2 regions of the Nonomuraea sp. NPDC050153 genome follow, and region 2 is predicted to be linked to the other one. Evidence: riboswitches for the same ligand, from Rfam matches in the RefSeq annotation. Region 2 holds a riboswitch; the other holds the start of a gene.
What was found. A riboswitch is a leader RNA that binds a small molecule or an ion and turns the genes downstream of it on or off. The one in region 2 is predicted to bind cobalamin.
Positions count from the first base shown of each region.

Region 1: linked by a shared signal. The riboswitch ahead of ACIBQ1_RS56390 (ribonucleoside-diphosphate reductase subunit alpha) and the one ahead of ACIBQ1_RS52425 (CbtB-domain containing protein) in region 2 are both predicted to bind cobalamin.

Region 1 is NZ_JBITJQ010000047.1:73,221-82,329, reverse strand. It holds gene ACIBQ1_RS56400 (mechanosensitive ion channel family protein) at 1-378, opposite strand, end outside; gene ACIBQ1_RS56395 (ribonucleotide-diphosphate reductase subunit beta) at 396-1,391, opposite strand; gene ACIBQ1_RS56390 (ribonucleoside-diphosphate reductase subunit alpha) at 1,402-3,579, opposite strand; cobalamin riboswitch at 3,703-3,900, opposite strand; gene ACIBQ1_RS56385 (Bug family tripartite tricarboxylate transporter substrate binding protein) at 3,905-4,852, opposite strand; gene ACIBQ1_RS56380 (SAM-dependent methyltransferase) at 4,929-5,699, opposite strand; gene glmS (glutamine--fructose-6-phosphate transaminase (isomerizing)) at 5,758-7,578, opposite strand; gene ACIBQ1_RS56370 (hypothetical protein) at 7,593-7,868, opposite strand; gene ACIBQ1_RS56365 (ABC transporter permease) at 7,949-8,722, opposite strand; gene ACIBQ1_RS56360 (ATP-binding cassette domain-containing protein) at 8,712-9,109, opposite strand, start outside.
Region 2 is NZ_JBITJQ010000039.1:56,106-65,214, forward strand. It holds gene ACIBQ1_RS52405 (cytochrome P450) at 1-683, opposite strand, end outside; gene ACIBQ1_RS52410 (GbsR/MarR family transcriptional regulator) at 823-1,305, shown strand; gene ACIBQ1_RS52415 (cytochrome P450) at 1,432-2,625, shown strand; gene ACIBQ1_RS52420 (dienelactone hydrolase family protein) at 2,699-3,433, opposite strand; adenosylcobalamin (AdoCbl) riboswitch at 3,537-3,685, shown strand; gene ACIBQ1_RS52425 (CbtB-domain containing protein) at 3,687-3,875, shown strand; gene ACIBQ1_RS52430 (CbtA family protein) at 3,885-4,631, shown strand; gene ACIBQ1_RS52435 (histidine phosphatase family protein) at 4,661-5,317, shown strand; gene ACIBQ1_RS52440 (VWA domain-containing protein) at 5,314-7,476, shown strand; gene cobO (cob(I)yrinic acid a,c-diamide adenosyltransferase) at 7,480-8,082, shown strand; gene ACIBQ1_RS52450 (cobyrinate a,c-diamide synthase) at 8,076-9,109, shown strand, end outside.

The DNA of each region.
Region 1 (9,109 bases), on a different contig from region 2:
CATGATCCGCCGCGCCCGACGGTTGCGCTCCCCTTCGACCAGCACCAGCCGGTCGAGTACGACGTCCGTCAGCGCGTAGTTGGCCTGCACGATCAGCCAGGTGACGGCGGCGATGGTGGCCAGGCCGAGCACCCGCTGCACGATCTCCGCGATGGCCCGCGCGTCCGCGCTCTCGCCGAACATGCCCGGTCCGAGCACCAGGTTGGCGGCCACCACCACCGCCACCGAGTACGCCGGCCACGTGCAGTGCTCCACCAGGTGCCGGGCGAACGTCCATTTGCGCCCGGCCCTGTTCAGGACCCTCCGCACCAGCTCAACCAGGAGGATCGAGCCGATCACCGAGATCACGAGAATCGGCCAGCCTGCTGGAGACTGCACGCCTATGCCCCCAATGTCTAGAACGTCTCGTCGAAGGTCACATTGCCCTCAACTGCCACTTGGTAAGCGGAGACACGCCGCTCGAAGAAGTTGGCCAGCTCCTGCACGTCCTGCAACTCCATGAACGCGAAGGGGTTGGCCGAGCCGTACCTCCTGGGCAGGCCCAGCCTGGCCAGCCGCTGGTCGGCGACATATTCCAGATATTGGCGCATCTGCACGACCCCCATGCCGGGCATGCCGTCCCCGCAGAGATCCTCGCCGAAGGCCAGCTCGGCGGCCACGGCCTCCTCCACCATGAGGGTAACCTGTTTGCCCAGCTCATCGTCGAAAAGCTCGGGCTCCTCCGCCCGTACGGTGTCCACCACGCCGAAGGCGAACTCCATGTGCATGGACTCGTCGCGGAAGACCCAGTTCGTCCCGGTGGCCAGGCCGCCGAGCAGGCCCCGGGAGCGGAACCAGTAGACGTACGCGAAGGCCCCGTAGAAGAACAGGCCCTCGATGCAGGCGGCGAAGCAGATGAGGTTCAGGAGGAAACGCCGGCGCTCGTCCTGGGTCTCCAGGCGCTGCAACTCGTTGATCGAGTCGATCCACTTGAAGCAGAACTCCGCCTTGTCGCGGATCGAGGGAATGTGGTTGATCGCGGCGAACGCCTTCACCCTTTCGTCAGGGTCCGGCAGGTACGTGTCCAGCAGGGTCAGATAGAACTGGACGTGCACGGCCTCCTCGAACAGCTGCCTGCTGAGGTAGAGACGCGCCTCGGGGGCGTTGACGTGCTGGTAGAGGTTGAGCACGAGGTTGTTGGCCACGATGGAGTCGCCGGTGGCGAAGAACGCGACCAGCCGGTTGATCAGGTGCCGCTCCTGCGGCGTCATCTTGGCCAGGTCGGCGAGGTCGGAGTGGAGGTCCACCTCCTCGACGGTCCACGTGTTGCGGATGGCCGCGCGGTAGCGTTCGTAGAAGTCGGGGTAGCGCATGGGCCGCAGGGTGAGGTCCATACCGGGGTCGAGCAGCACAACAGTCTCCTTACTGGCAGGCTTCGCAGGTCTCGGGGTTCTCCAGGGAGCAGGCGAGCGCCTCCGCGACGGCCGCCGGGACGGCCGGGGCCGCCGCCTGGACGGTGGTCTGGGCGATGCGGGTGGCGGGCCGGGAGCGCAGGTAGTACGTGGTCTTCAGGCCCCGCTTCCAGGCGTAGGCGTACATCGACGAGAGCTTGCCGATGGTCGGGCTGGCCATGAAGAGGTTCAGGGACTGGGACTGGTCGATGTACGGCTGGCGCGCGGCGGCCAGGTCGATCAGCGCCTTCTGCGGCAGCTCCCAGGCGGTGCGGTAGAGCACCTTGAGGTCGTCGGGGACGCCGGGGATCGTCTGGACCGAGCCGTCGGCCCGCTTGATGTCGTCGCGCATCTGCTGCGTCCACAGCCCGCGCGCCTGCAGGTCGGCCACCAGATACCGGTTGACCTGCAGGAACTCGCCCGACAGCGTCTCGCGCTTGAACACGTTGGACACCTGCGGCTCGATGCACTCGTAGCAGCCGGCGATGGAGGCGATCGTGGCGGTCGGCGCGATGGCGATCATGAGCGAGTTGCGCAGTCCGGTGCGGGCGATCTTCTCCCGCACGGCGTCCCAGCGCTCGGTGCTCGTGACGTAGTGGTCCGGGTGCAGCACTCCCCCGGCCGCCCGCGTCTCGGCGTACGACGGGTGCCGGCCGCGCTCGGCCGCCAGGTCGGCGGAGGTGTCGTACGCGGCCAGCGCGATCTCCTCGGCCACCCTGGTCGACAGCTCCAGCGCCTCGGGCGAGTCGAACGGCAGCCGCAGCGTGAAGAACACGTCGGCCAGGCCCATGACGCCGAGCCCGATGGGCCGCCAGCGCTTGTTCGCCGCCTCGGCCTCGGGCGTCGGGTAGAAGCCCAGGTCGATGGTCCGGTCCAGGAAGCGCACGGCCGTGCGCACGGTGGTGCGCAGCCGGTCCCAGTCCACCTCGCCGTCGAGCAGGTGGGTGGCCAGGTTGACCGAGCCGAGGTTGCAGACGGCCGTCTCGGCGTCGCTGGTGACCTCGAGGATCTCGGTGCACAGGTTCGACAGGTGGATGACGTTCCCGGGGCGGCCGGTCTGGTTGGAGGTGCGGTTGGCGGCGTCCTTGAACGTCATCCAGCCGTTCCCGGTCTGGGCGAGCGTGCGCATCATCCGGCCGTACAGGGTCCTGGCCGGGATCTGCCGGAGGTGGCGCCCGGCTGCCTCGTACGCGCGGTACGCCCGCGTGAACGCGTCGCCGTACAGGTCGGTGAGGTCGGGCACCTCCTTCGGGTCGAACAGCGACCAGACCTCGTCCGCCTCCACCCGGCGCATGAACTCGTCGGGCACCCAGTTGGCCAGGTTCAGGTTGTGGGTGCGGCGGGCGTCCTCGCCGGTGTTGTCGCGCAGCTCCAGGAACTCCTCGATGTCGGCGTGCCAGGTCTCCAGGTAGACGCAGGCCGCGCCCTTGCGCCGCCCGCCCTGGTTGACGGCCGCGACGGAGGAGTCGAGCGTGCGCAGCCAGGGGACGATGCCGTTGGAGTGGCCGTTCGTGCCCCGGATCAGGGAGCCGCGCGAGCGCACCCGGGTCCAGGCGATGCCGATGCCTCCGGCGTACTTCGACAGCCGCGCCACCTGGCCGTACCGGTCGTAGATCGCCTCCAGCTCGTCGCGCGGCGAGTCGAGCAGGAAGCACGACGACAGCTGCGGGCGGCGCGCGCCCGAGTTGAACAGCGTGGGCGAGCTGGGCAGGTACGACAGCGTGGACATGAGCGCGTAGAGCTCGGCGGCCTCCGCCACCGACTCCGACAGGCCGCAGGCCACGCGCAGGAAGAAGTGCTGCGGGCGCTCCAGCACCGCCCTCGTCTCGGGGTGGCGCAGCAGGTAGCGGTCGTAGACGGTGCGCAACCCGAAATACTCGAACCGGTCGTCCGCCTCCGCCGAGACCAGCGCGTCCAGCTCGGCGGCGTGCGCGGCGACGAACTCCGCCAGCCCGTCCTGGATCAGCCCGGCCGCGTGGGTGGCGGCGATGGACTCGGAGAACGTCCGCACCCCGTGCGCGGCGGCCTCGTCGGCGATCTCCTCGGCCAGGAGCCGGGCGGCGATCCGGGAGTTGGCCGGATCGGCGATGACCCGGGCGGCGGCCTCCTCGATGGCCAGACGACGGTCGATCTCGATGATCTGCGTCACGTGCTCTCTCCTCGCGAGCTCATCCCCCGTGAGGGCGCGCGAGAGCACGGCGGCGCGGATCACCCACCGGCCGTTTCGCTCCCCGGCCCTCCCGCGAGGCCATGGTCACTTCATGCCGGGCGGGCGGCCCGGCACGGCGCTGGCAGGTCTTCGGGCTCGCGGGCGCGCGTAACTCGCTCCTACTGGCCGTCGCTTCCCAGATCGCTCCAGTGCACATGACGGCGGTCGTTCCCGCTCACCGCTGCGGGGCAGCCCCGGAATCGCACCGGGTTCCCTTTTGCTCCGCCTCCGGGGAGGCGAACCAGCGACGACCAGGATCCTACATCTAGTGGCCGTTCCCGCAACTACCCCAGCATGTTGTGGCCTTTGTGGTGTCGACCAAACCGAGATCCCGCAGGACGGCGCGGGTGCGCTCGACCTCGGAGCCCAGCCACAGCTTGAAGTCGTCGCCGCCGAGCGGGATCGAGATCCAGCCCTCGGACCGGCAGGCGGCCTCCCAGTCGGCCGAGCCGGTCACGTCCTCGCACATGCGGACGGCCGTTTCGCGGATCTCGTCCGGCATGTTCTCGGGGCCGAAGGCCGCCGACCAGTCCGCGAAGTCGACCCGTACGCCGGACTCCAGCAGCGTCGGCGCGTCCAGGCCCGGCACCCGCCTGGCCGAGGACACCGCGAGGGCCCTGACCCGGCCGGCCTTGATGCTCGCGCGCCAGTCGGCCAGCGGGCCCGCGGCCGCCGCGGCCTTGCCGGACAGCAGCTCGGTGACGGCCTCCTGGCTGCTGAGGTAGCCGGTGTAGGCGAGCTGGCGGGTGTCGACGCCGAGCCCCCTGGCGATCAGGCCGAACAGCAGGTGGTCGGGCTCGCCCTCGGGTCCGCCCGCGAGCCGCGTCTGGCCGGGACGAGCGAGCAGGTGGGCGCCGAAGTCCTCGAAGTCCTTGAACGGCGACGTCGCGGGCACGACCACGACCTCGACCTCGCCGCTGAGCCTGGACAGGGGGGTGGCGGTGTCGAGGAGGGTCTGGCCGTTGTTCAGCTCGGCGGCGGCCAGCGCGGGCAGGCCGGTCACCGTGATCCTGGTGCCCCCGCCGGTCTCGTATCCGGCCGCCCGGGCCGCGCCCGCGAACGCCTGCCCGACGCGCGTCCAGCGGCGCCCCTGAGGATTGATCGAGAACCTGGCGCGCGGGCCTGCCGCGCTCCCGGCGAAGCGCTCCGTCCCGCAGCCTGTCGCGCACGCGGCCAGGCCCAGCCCCCATGCGAAGAACCGCCGACGGCGCATGTGCCTCTCCCCCGAGTTTCGCGAGCGACCGCTTACTCCAGGTTATCGACACAATACGCAGAGATACACATATCTCTCACAAAGGCTTCTTGCCCACCCCGGCCATCAGGGACGACGGCAGCGACCAGTCTCCCACCAGCTTGGGCCGGTCGGGACGCCAGTCGACGGCCTGCACCAGGCCGGGCGGCTCCAGCGGGAAGTCGCCGAAGAAGGCGCGGATCTCGGCGGGCGTGCGGTCGGTGCCGCCGCCCGGGTCGTCCGAGGAGGCGCCCCGGTAGCGCTGCCCGTCCTCCAGGCGGCCCATCGAGGTGGCGTGGGTGATCACCAGGTAGCTGCCCGGCGCCAGCCGCTCGCGCAGCGCGGCCACCGCCTCCCGGGGCCGCGCCGAGTCCGGCAGGAAGTGCAGGATCGACACGAGCAGCACCCCGACCGGCTCGCGCAGGTCCAGGAACCCGCCCGCCCGCGCCAGCACCGCCTCGGGGTCCAGGAGGTCCGCCTCGACGAAAGCAGCCCTGCTCGAGCGTCCGAGCAGGGCTGCGGCGTGTGCGGCGACGACCGGATCATGGTCGACGTAGACGACCCGGGCCTCGGGCGCCACCTCGTGCGCGCTGCCCTGGGTCGGCAGCCCGCTGCCCAGGTCGAGGAGCTGCCGCACCCCGCCGGCGGCCACGTAACGCACGGCACGCTGCAGGAAGGCCCGGTTCGCGCGGGCCAGCGGGACCGCCTCCGGGATCAGCTCGGCGAGCTGCTCGATGGCCTGGCGGTCGACCGCGAAGTTGTCCTTCCCGCCGAGCATGTAGTCGTACATGCGTGCGAGATTGGGCCTCTCAGGGTCGAACTGCCGCACGTATCGAATTTATGCCGTCCGCAGCAAGATAACGAGGTTTGAGGCCAAATTAGCCTGTTTATTCAACCGTGACGCTCTTGGCGAGATTGCGAGGCTTGTCCACATCCCGGCCCAGCGCCACCGCCGCATAGTACGCGAGCAGCTGGAGCGGGATCGTGAGCAGGATCGGGTCCAGCTCGATCTCGTTCCTGGGGATCACGATCGCGTCGTCGGCCAGCTTGGCGTCGGGTTCGCGGTGGCCGACCATGAGCACCTGTCCGCCACGGGCGCGGATCTCGCCCAGCGTGGTGAGGTTCTTGTCAAGCAGCTCGTCGTCGGGGACGATGGCGACCGTCGGCATGTCGGGGCCGATCAGGGCGAGCGGCCCGTGCTTCAGCTCGCTGGCCGGATACGCCTCGGCGTGCACGTAGGAGATCTCCTTGAGCTTCTGCGCGCCCTCCCTGGCCACCGGGTAGCCGCGCACGCGGCCCACGAACATCATGCTCGGGTGCTTGGCGTACTTCTGCGCCAGCTCGGCGATCTTGTCGCTCTGGGTGAGGATCTCCTCGATCTGCCCCGGCAGCCTGCGCAGGCCCTCCACGATGCGCCGCCCGTCGGCGGGTGACAGGTCGCGCACCCGGCCCAGGTGCAGCGCGAGCAGCGCGAACGCCAGCGACGTCGAGGTGAACGCCTTGGTCGAGGCCACCGAGACCTCGGGGCCGGCGTGCAGGTAGATGCCACCGTCCACCTCGCGGGCGATGGCGCTGCCGACCGCGTTGACGATGCCGATGACGCGGCCGCCCTTGCGCTTGAGCTCCTGCACGGCGGCGAGCGTGTCGTACGTCTCGCCCGACTGGCTGATGGCGACGTAGAGCGTGTCGGGGTCGACGACCGGGTTGCGGTAGCGGAACTCGCTGGCGGGCTCGGCGTCGGACGGGATGCGGGCCAGCTCCTCGATGAGCTGCGCCCCGATCTGCCCCGAGTAGTACGCGGACCCGCACCCGATGATCTTCACCCGGCGGAAGCTCCGCGTCTCGCGGGCGTCCATGTTCAGGCCGCCGAGGTGGGCCACGTGGAAACGCTCGTCGAGCCGGCCGCTCATCGTGCGGGTGATCGTCTCGGGCTGCTCGGAGATCTCCTTGAGCAGGTAGTGCTCGTAGCCGCCGGTGTCGTAGTGGCCGGCGTCCCAGTCGACGGTCAGCGGCTCCTTGGCGGTCTCGCGGGCGTCGCTGGCGAAGGTGTGGAAGCCGTCGGCCTTGAGCACGGCCAGCTCGCCGTCCTCCAGGTGCACGACCTGGCGGGTGTAGCGGACGAGCGCGGCCACGTCGGATGCGGCGAACATCTCCTTCTCGCCGATGCCCAGCACGATCGGGCTGCCGTTGCGCGCCACGACCACCTCGCCGGGCCGCTCGCGGTCGATGACCGCGATGCCGTACGTGCCGACGATGCTCTTGAGCGTCTTCCTGACCGCCTCCTCCAGGGAGTCGTTCTCGTCGGCGGCGCGGGCGATCAGGTGCGCGAGCACCTCGGTGTCCGTCTCGGAGGCGAACACCACGCCGTCGGCCTCCAGCTTGGCGCGCAGCTCGCCGGCGTTCTCGATGATGCCGTTGTGCACGACCGCGATGCGCTCGTCGCCGGACAGGTGCGGATGGGCGTTCTCGTCACTCGGGACGCCGTGCGTGGCCCACCGGGTGTGCCCGATGCCCAGGGTGCCCTTGAACCTGGCCGGCACGACCTTGGCCAGGTCCGCGACGCGGCCCTTGACCTTGCGCAGCTTGAGCCCCCGGTTGGACACCACGACCCCGGCCGAGTCGTACCCGCGGTACTCCAGCCGCTGCAACCCTTCCAGCAGGATGGGCGCCGCGTCCCGCGGACCGACGTAAGCCACGATTCCGCACATCGAGGTCTCCTCTTTTATCCATAGACGATCCTGCGCAGCTGCCGCAGGGACAGCTCCGGTGCCGCGACCCGCCGACCGCGTAATTCGGCCGCGATCCTGGGGAAGATCTCGTCGTTGGTGTGGCCGACCGTCTTCAGCTCGGCGTGCCTGCGGCGGACGTACTCCTCGACGGACTCGGAGAAGTACGACAGCACGTCGGCGACCACCTTCGCCGCCTCACCCGGGCCCAGCGGGCTCGTCTCGGTGAGGTGGACGATGAGATCTTCGTAGGGATGTCGTGCCGGGGACACAGACGAGGACACTACGCATCTGGAACGAGACACTTCAACATCCTGCCCGAAATCGGGCAGGAATTAACTCAAAGGACTGCCTAGAGCAGGCTGTCGCGGCCCCAACCCCTGCTGAACCGCCACCAGGCGAAGGCTCCGGCGGCGAGACCGAGCCCGACGAGGACGGCCGCGGGGCGGGCCGTGCCCGCGACGTCACCCCTGACAGCGGCCTGGAGCATGGTGGTCGCCCAGTATCCGGGCGAGATCGGCGCGATGGCCTGCGCCCAGGCGGGCATCATCGCGTACGGCACCAGCGCGCCGCCCAGCGCGCTGACCGCCAGCGCCGCGATGTTGCAGAGCGTGCTCAGCTCCCCCTGGCTGCGCACCACCCCGGCCAGTGCCGTGCCCACGCCGAGCAGCGCGAAGCACCACGCCGCCACGGCCGGCGCCAGCGGCCACACCGGCCCGGCCGGCCGCAGTCCGACCGCCACAATCCCGTACGCGAGCAGCACGACCTGCTGCAGGATCAGCACGGCGAACACCGGCAGAGCCTTGCCGATCATGATCTCGGGGACGCGGGCCCCGGTGGCCCTGAGACGGTCCCAGGTGTGCCAGGCGCGCTCGGTGAGGCCGGCCATGGCCACGTCGGCCATCGACAGGACCGAGAACATGACCAGCAGGCCCGTCACGACCTGGACGGGCTCGCCCAACATGGACTTGAAGACGAGCATGAGGACCATGGGCATGACCAGGTAGCTGACCAGGTGGGCCGGGTCGCGCCGGCGCAGGAGCACGTTGTGCGCGGCCAGCACGCCGATGCGGTGCAACGTCTCCCGCGGCATCAGCCGGCGGCTTGTCGACGGCTCACGCGACATCGGCCAGCTCCTTGTAGAGGTCGTCGAGCGACGGCTGGCGGATGTCGATGCCGCGTACCGGGCGGTCGAGGTCGCGCAGCAGGGCGGCCAGGGTGGCGGTGGGGTCGGTGGTCGAGACCGTGATCTCGCCGTCGTCCAGGGTGACGCGGACCTCGCCGGGCAGCCCCTTGAGCAGCTCGGCGCCCGTGCCCCTGGCGATCACCCGCCCGCTCCGCGCGACGGCGATCGTGGCGTTCAGCTCCGCGAGCTCGGGCAGGTAGTGCGTGCAGTAGACGACCGCCGCGCCGCCGTCCGCCCGGCGGCGCACCGCCGCCAGGAGCGCGGTGCGGGTCTGGGGGTCGGCGCCCGCCGTGGGCTCGTCGAGGAGGAGCACGTCCGGGTCCGGGA
Region 2 (9,109 bases):
AGGACGAGCGTCCAGATCATGGTGATCAGCTCGGTCTCGGAGAGCCGGTCGCCGTCCTCCTCCATGACGCGGGCCAGGTCGGAGATCAGGTCCTCGCCCGGCTGCGCCCGGCCCCTGGCGACCGCGGCCTCGGCGCCTTCGAGGATCCGCGGGATGGCGTCCCGGAAGCTCTCGCCGTGCCCGGCCGCGACGGCGGCGCCGTACTCGCGCCATCGAGGGCGGTCGGCGACGGGGATGCCGACCAGCTCGCAGATCACCTCGATCGGCAGCGGGCCCGCGAAGTGCGCCAGCAGGTCCGGCTGCGCGGGCAGCTCGTCGAGCAGCCGCTCCACGATCGCCTCGATGCGCGGCCCGAACTCGACCGCCCTGCGCCGCGTGAACGCGGGCGCGACCAGCCGGCGCAGCCGGGCGTGCTCGGCGCCGTTCATCTCCGACATGGTCCGCAGGTAAGGCAGGCAGTGCTCCGGCACGTCGGGCCGCCGGTAGCTGTGCTCGTTCGTCCCCAGTCTGGGATCGCTCAGCATCGCCCTGGCCTCCGCGTGCCGGATCACCGCCCAGAACGGGCCGAACCCGGGCGCGACCAGCCGCGCCACAGGCGACTGCTCCCTTGCGCCCGTGTACGCGGTGAACGGGTCCGCCAGCACGGCGGGATCGGTCAGGTCGACCTCGGGCACGTCGGTCATGCCACTCCTCAATTCAAATGATGTCGTCATCTGGATGTTCAAGGTATCTCGATTATCGGACGCCCGGCAACGCGCGGAGCCTCGCGCGGACGTATAGTTCATCAAGTACGTGCTTTACGATGCTCATGGAGTTGGCAAGGTGGATCAGAAGGAGACCGAGTTCGTCGACCGGATGGGGCTCGGCATGGAGCGTCTCACCGGGACGCGGACGATGGGGCGCCTGTACGCGTGGCTGCTGATCTGCGACCCGCCGGACCAGTCGCTCACCGATCTGGCCGCCGAGCTCGACGTCAGCAAGACCATGGTCAGCATGGTCGCCAGGCAACTGGAGGCCGCCAGCATGGTCGAGCGCGTCCCCACCTCGGGCCGTGAGCACCGTTACCGGGTCGTTCGCGGCGGATGGGCGCAGGTCCTGCGGGGCCAGATGGCCGTCCTCCCGCCGATCACGGAGGCGCTGGGCCTCGGACTGTCGCTCGTCGGCGACGACCGCGCCGAGCAGCGGGCGCTGGTGGAGGAGACCAGGGAGTTCTTCGCCTTCCTCGTGCGCGATGTGGAGGAGTCGCTCCAGCGCTGGGAGGAGTATCGCAAGCGGCCGAAAGACGACGATCAGGGCTCCGGGTGAACACACGATCGTCGAGGAGCACGTGCCGTTCATCGCGGGACTCCCGGCACGGCGTCACCGCGCCCTCTGCCGGGTCGCGCGATCCGCTCAACCGGGAAATCACAACCAACGATCAAGGGAGTGGCGATGTCTGACATCGTCGAGCGGTACAACATTCCCCAACAGCACTTCTGGCTGCACGGCCCGTGGCCGGGCGGGCCGGTCGAGCACAACGCGGCCGCCGGGATGTGGAACGTCTACGGCTACCCCGAGCTGGTGGAGGTCCTCGGCGACCCCACGACGTTCTCCTCCGACACCCTTCGCCTGGTCCCGGAGGAGCAGAGGCCGAAGGGCATGTCGCTGGAGGGTTTCATCACCCAGATCGACCCGCCGGAGCACGGCAAGCTGCGCAAGCTGGTCAGCAGCGCCTTCACCCGCAAGGTCGTCGCGGACCTCGAGCCGAGGATCGCCGCCGTCACCCACGAGCTGCTCGACGCGGCGCGCGAGCGCGGTGGGCTGGAGCTCGTGCGCGATCTGGCCTATCCGCTCCCGGTCATCGTCATCGCCGAGCTGCTGGGCGTGCCCAGCAGCGATCGCGTCCTGTTCAAGCAGTGGGCCGACGCGATGTTCCGGAGCGACACCAAGGTCTCCTTCGACGAGCTCCTCGAACGACAGGGCGAGGGCACGGAGGCCGCGATGAAGGCGTGGTGGGAGATGTCCTCCTACCTCGCCGGCCACGCCGCGGAACGCCGGCGGCAGCCGCGCGCCGACCTGCTGACCAAGCTGGTCGAGGCCGAGGTGGACGGCGAGCGCCTGCCCGACGAGCAGGTGGTCAACTTCGCGATGGTCCTGCTGCTGGCCGGGCACGTCACCACGACGATGCTGCTCGGCAACACGGTGCTGGCCCTGGACGCCTTCCCCGAGCAGCAGGAGAAGGCGCGGGCCGACCGCGCCACGATCCCGGCGATCATCGAGGAGTCCCTCCGCTTCTTCACGCCGTTCGCCCTGCTCGGCCGCACCACCATGCGCGAGGCCGAGCTCGGCGGCGTGACGATCCCGGCCGATCAGACGGTCTTGGTCTGGCCCGGTGCGGCCAACCGGGATCCCCGCCAGTTCACCGACCCGGGCGTCTTCGACTCCGGCCGCGACCCCAACCCGCATCTCGCCTTCGGCCGCGGCATCCACTTCTGCCTGGGCGCCCCCTTGGCCCGGCTGGAGGGCCGGATTGCGCTGAATGTCCTGCTCGACCGGTTCAGCACGCTGCGCACCGATCCGGCGGATCCGGTGGAGTTCATGCCGGTGCCGACCATGACCGGCGTGCGCCGCCTGCCGCTGGTCTGATCCTCGCTCACGCCACGTACGGGGGCCGCCGGCCAGGGCCGCGCGGAGGCCGGCGGCCCCGAGCCGTTCGGCGCTACCCGGGGCTCGCGACGTGCCTGTCGAAGAAGGCGAACGTGCGCCGCCACGCGTCGTCCGCCGCCGCGCGGACGAGGCCGTGGCGCAGCGGGAACAGGGCGAGCTTCGCCACGGGGTGATGGCCGTCGGTCATGAAGGAGTGCCCGGCGTCCGGGTAGATCTCGACGTCGTGCTCGATGCCGAGCGCACTCATGTGCTCCCGCAGCCGCGTGCCGTGCGGGCCGAAGCCTTTGTCCCGGCCGCCGTAGGAGGCCACGACCGGGCACACCGACCGCAGCGCCTCCTGGTCGCGGGGGACCGTGCCGTAGTTGACCGACGCGGCCCGCACGCCGGGCGGCGCGCTCGCCGCGTACGCGAGGGCGAAGCCGCCGCCCATGCAGAATCCGATCACGCCGAGCCGGTCGCCGTCGACGTCGTCGCGGCCGGCCAGCCATCGCCGGGTCGCGTCGATGTCGGCGGCCGGCCGGCCCGGCTTGTCCGTCACGAACTGGTGCATGGCCCGCGCCAGGCACCCGAACCTGGTGCCGTGGCTGTAGAGGTCCGGCAGGATCGCCGCGTACCCGTGCTCGGCGAACAGGTCCGCCACCTCCAGCAGGTCCGGCTCGACGCCGTAGATCTCGTGCACGACCACCACGCCCGGCCACCCACCCGCGGGCGCGGCGCCCTCCGGCAGTGTCATCGTCGCGTCCAGCGAGCCGCCGTCCGGCAGCGGGATGCGCACGTGCTGTCTCATCGGCAGTCCTTAACCGGATCGGGAGGAAGAAACGCCGCAACAGCTTAGAGGTCGGCATTCCAGGTGTCCCATCCGTTGACGTGAACGGGAGGAAGGGATACATTCCGGTAGATTTCACGATTGTCCAAGGGAAATCCGGTGAGATGCCGGTGCGGACGCGCCACTGTATCCGGGACGTAGATCCCGGGAGCCAGGTCGCTTGGACGGTTCGTGACCTCGTTGGTTGGGACGCGTCATCCCTGAGGAGGCATGTATGAGTGGTCTGTCCACTCCTTCGGCAATCCCCTTTCCCCGTCTGCGGCTGTGGCTGCTCGCCGTTCCGGTGCTGCTGCTGGTCGCCTATCTGGTGCTGATGGACAACGGGGCCATCTCACAGACCGGTGCCTACCTGCACGAACTCATGCACGACGGACGCCACCTGCTCGGCGTTCCCTGCCACTGAGGCGCGCACATGGTACGCACCCTGCTGGTCAGAGGCCTGCTGCTGGGCCTGCTGGCCGGATTGATCGCGGGCGGCTTCGCCTTCGCCTTCGGAGAGCCGGGGGTGGACAGCGCCATCGCGCTGGAGGAGGCCCACGCCGCCCAGGAAGCATCCGCACATGACCACGGCGAGGAGGAGCTCGTCAGCAGGCCGGGGCAGAAGGCCGGGCTCTTCCTGGCCACGGGCCTGTACGGGCTGGCCGTGGGCGGGATCTTCGCCCTCGTGTACGCGGGCCTGCGCGGACGGGTCGGCCCCCGGTCGGAGGGCGGGCTGGCCCTCGCCGCCGCCGGGACGGCGTTCGTGGCGGTGATCCTCGTGCCGTTCGTGAAGTATCCGGCGAACCCACCGGCCGTGGGCGACCCGGAGACGATCAACAGCCGCACCCTGCTCTACGTGGTGACGATCCTCGTCGGGCTGGCCGCGACGGCCATCGCGGTGGCCACCGCGCGCCGGGTCACCGCCGGGCCGTGGGCCCGGTGGGTCGCGGCGGTGGCGGCGTTCCTGGTTCCGGTGATCGCGGCGTGGACCCTGCTGCCGACCGTCAACGAAGTGCCCGCGGACTTCCCCGCCACGCTGTTGTGGCAGTTCAGGCTTGCGTCGCTGGGGACGCAGCTGGTCTTCTGGACGGCCTTCGGCGTGCTGTTCGGCTGGGTCGGCGACCGGGCGGCCCGCCGCGCGGCGGCCCACCCGGCGAGCGCCGCCGCCTCGCCGGGCTGAGCCGAGTTGAGCGAGCCGAGTTGAGCGGGGTGTTGTTCGTCCGGCACGCAAGCACGCCGGGGATGCGGGCCGCCTGCTTCCCCGCGGCCGACGCGGACGCCGACGCGGCCGGCCTGACCAGGGCCGCCGCGCTGGCCTCCACCTTGGCCTCCGTGTTGGTCTCCACGGTGGCCGCAAGGGCGGCCGGGCAGGCGGCGGGTGCGGTGGTGGCGGGGCCGGTGGCCGGAAGCGTGGCCGGAAGCGCGGCCGGCGCCGTGGCGTGCACGGCTCCCAGTGTCGCCGCGCGCCAGACCGCCGCCGCCGCCGGACTGGCGGCGCGTGCCGTCCCCGCGCTGGCGGAGGCGGATTGCGGCCGGTGGCGCGGCCTGCCGTACGAGCGCGTCGCGCGGGAGGAGCCGGACGCGCTGGCGAGCTGGCTGACCGACCCGCACGCGGCCCCGCACGGCGGCGAGAGCCTGGCCGCGCACGCCGAGCGGGTCGCCGCCTGGCTGGAGTCCGTACGCGCGGAGCCCGGCGTCGTCGCCGTCTGCGACGCGGGCGCCATCCGGGCGGCGCTCGCCCACGCGCTCGGGCTGGACCCGCTGAGCGCCGCCCGGTTCGACCTCGCGCCGCTGTCCGTCACCGAGCTGACCGTCACGCGCGCCGGCTGGCGGGTCGCCCATGTCAACCGGAAGGTTCTGTTTTGAACGTCACATATCCGTTCAGCGCCGTCGTCGGCCTCGACGACCTGAAGCTGGCGCTGGTGCTCAACGCGGTCTCCCCGCGGGCGGGCGGCGTGCTCGTACGCGGCGAGAAGGGCACCGCCAAGTCGACCATCGTGCGCGCGCTGGCCGCCCAGCTGCCTCCCGTGACCGTGGTGCCCGGATGCCGGTTCGTTTGCGATCCGGCCGCGCCCGACGCCGGATGCCCGGACGGGCCGCACGAACCCGGCGCCCACGGGGTGGAGCGTCCGGCAGCGCTGGTGGAGCTGCCGGTCGGCGCCTCGGAGGACCGGCTGGTCGGCTCGCTGGACGTGGAGCGGGCGCTGACGGAAGGCGTGAAGGCGTTCGAACCCGGCCTGCTGGCCGCCGCCCACCGCGGCGTCCTCTACGTGGACGAGGTGAACCTCCTCCACGACCACCTCGTCGACCTGCTGCTCGACGCGGCGGCCCTGGGCACGTGCTATGTGGAGCGCGAGTCGGTGTCGGTACGGCACGCCGCCAGGTTCCTGCTGGTCGGGACCATGAACCCGGAGGAGGGCGAGCTTCGCCCGCAGCTGCTGGACAGGTTCGGGCTGACGGTCGAGGTCAAGGCGTCCAGGGACCCGGTGGAGCGGGCCGAGGTGGTGCGCAGGCGGCTCGCCTTCGACCTGGACGCGGGCGCGTTCGCGGCCAGGTGGGCGGCCGAGGAGGCGGCGCTGGCGAGCCGGATCGCCCGGGCCCGCGCCCGGGTGCCGGGGGTGCGGCTGCCCGACGCGCGGTTGCGGCAGATCGCGACCGTGTGCGCGGCGTTCGAGGTGGACGGCCTGCGGGCCGACCTGGTGACGGCGAGCACCGCCATCGCCCACGCCGCCTGGCAGGGCAGGGATGTGGTGAGCACCGAGGACGTACGGGCCGCGGCCCGGCTGTCGCTGCCGCACCGGCGGCGGCGCGATCCGTTCGACGCGCCCGGACTGGACGAGGCCCTGCTGGACGAGTTGCTGGCGCGGACGTCGCAGGACGACGAGGACCCGGACGACCCCGACGGCGGAGGTCCTGATATTTCCGGACCTGATGGGCCGGAGGGCTCGCCCGCGTCGGCCGAAGACGGCACCCCGCCACCCGGCGCCCCCGAAGGCGATGCCCCGCCGGCAGGCGACTCCGAAGGCGGCGACCCCGCAGGCGACCCCGCAGGCGGGCCGGACGGCCGCGGGCCCGAGCCGGATGGCGCGCGGCGGTGGGACCGTCCGTCCGATGGCAGGTACCCCAGCTCCGACGACGTGGCGTCACAGGCGACCGGGGGTGCGGGTACGGAGGCTGATGACCCGCGGCCGGCCGATCAGGCGTCGCCCGGAGACGCGGGAGAGGGGCGGGTGGCCGGGGTCGCGGCGCCGTACCGGGTGCCGTTGCTGGAGGTGCCCGGGGTCGGCGAGGGCGCGACGGGACGGCGGTCGCGCTCGCGCACCCCGCACGGCCGGGCCACCGGCGCGCGCCGCCCCGCCGGACGCGTGCGCGACCTGCACGTGACGGCGACGGTGCTGGCCGCGGCCCCCCACCAGCAGCGGCGCGGGCGCCGCGGCCCCGGGCTGGTGCTGCGCGAGGACGACCTGCGCGAGGTGGTGCGCGAGGGCAGGGAGGGCAACCTCGTGCTGTTCGCGGTGGACGCGAGCGGCTCGATGGCGGCGCGCAGGCGGATGACCGCGGTCAAGACCGCGGTGCTCAGCCTGCTGCTCGACGCCTACCAGCGGCGGGACAAGGTCGGCCTGGTCACCTTCCGCGGCCGGGGCGCGGTGGTCGCGCTGCCGCCGACCTCGTCGGTGGAGGCGGGCGCGGCGCGGTTGCGCTCGCTGCCGACCGGTGGGCGCACCCCGCTGGCGGCCGGGCTGGTGCGCGCCGCCGAGGTGCTGCGCGTGGAGCGGCTGCGCGACCCGGCGCGGCGGCCGCTGCTGGTGGTGGTGACGGACGGGCGCGCCACGGCGGGCGGCGACGTGGACCGGGCGGCGGCGCTGCTGGAGGGCACGGCCGCGGTGGTCGTCGACTGCGAGAGCGGCCCGGTGCGGCTCGGCCTGGCGGTCCGGCTGGCGGCCCGGCTGCGGGCGCGGCTCGTCCCCCTCGATGAGCTGGCCGACCTCGGGTCGGTCGTGCGTGAGCACCGGAAGGCGGTCTGACCGATGCCGCAGGGAAAGCCCGCCGCCGTGCCCGACGACGGCCTCACCACCAGGCAGCGCCGCAACCGGCCGCTGCTGATCGTGCACACCGGCCCCGGCAAGGGCAAGTCGACGGCGGCGTTCGGGATGGCGCTGCGGGCCTGGAACCAGGGCTGGCCGGTCGGCGTGTTCCAGTTCGTGAAGTCGGCCAAGTGGCGCATCGGCGAGGAACGGGCGCTGAAGGTGCTCGGGGGGACGGGCGAGGGCGGCTCGGTGACCTGGCACAAGATGGGCGAGGGCTGGTCGTGGATCCAGCGGCCCGGCACCGAGGAGGATCACGCGGCCGACGCCCGTGAAGGGTGGGAGCAGATCAAGCGGGATCTGGCGGCCGAGACGTACCGGTTCTACGTGCTGGACGAGTTCACGTACCCGCTGAAGTGGGGCTGGCTGGAGCTGGACGACGTGGTGGCCACGCTCACCGGGCGGCCCGGCAACCAGCACGTGGTGATCACCGGCAGGGACGCGCCCGAGCGGCTGATCGAGGTGGCCGATCTGGTGACGGAGATGGGCAAGATTCGCCATCCCATGGACACCGGGCAGAAGGGGCAGAAGGGCATCGAGTGGTAGTTCCCCGGCTCGTCATCGCCGCGCCGTCGTCGGGCAGCGGCAAGACGACGGTGGCCACAGGGCTGATGGCGGCGCTGCGGGCGCGCGGGCTGAAGGTCTCGCCGCACAAGGTGGGCCCCGACTACATCGACCCGGGCTATCACGCGCTGGCCACCGGGCGTCCCGGCCGCAACCTGGACCCGTGGCTGGTGGGGGAGGAGCGCGTGCTGCCGCTGTTCCTGCACGGGGCGGCGGGGTGCGACGTGGCGGTGGTCGAGGGCGTGATGGGGCTGTTCGACGGCAAGGGGGACACGGAGTTCGCCTCGACCGCCCACGTGGCCCGGCTGCTGGACGCGCCGGTCGTGCTGGTGGTGGACGCGGCGCGGCAGAGCAGGTCGGTGGCGGCGGTCGTGCACGGGTTCGCCACGTTCGACCCCCAGGTGCGGGTGGGCGGCGTGGTGCTGAACCGGGTGGGCTCGGACCGGCACGAGGAGCTGTGCCGGTCCGCGCTGGCCGCCGCAGGGGTGCCGGTGCTGGGGGCGATCCGCCGCGACGACGCCGTCTCCACGCCGTCGCGGCACCTGGGGCTGGTGCCCGCCGCCGAGCGCGAGGCCGAGGCGCTGGCCTCGGTGGACCGGCTGGCCGCGCTGGTGTCCCGCTCGTGCGACCTCGACGCGCTGCTGCGGCTGGCGGCCTCGGCTCCCCGGCTGGAGGCGACCCCCTGGGAGCCCGCGCGGGTGGAGCGGCAGGACCGGCCGGTGGTGGCCGTGGCGGGCGGGGCGGCGTTCACGTTCGGCTACGCCGAGCACGTCGAGCTGCTGCGGGCGGCCGGGGCGGAGGTCGCGGTGTTCGACCCGCTGCGGGACGAGCGGCTGCCGGACGGGACCGCGGCGCTCGTGATCGGCGGCGGCTTCCCCGAGGTGTACGCCGCCGAGTTGGCCGCCAACGAGCCGCTGCGCGAGCAGGTGGCGGCCTTCCGCGGGCCGATCGCCGCCGAGTGCGCCGGGCTGCTCTACCTGTGCGAGGAGCTGGACGGGCAGCGGATGTG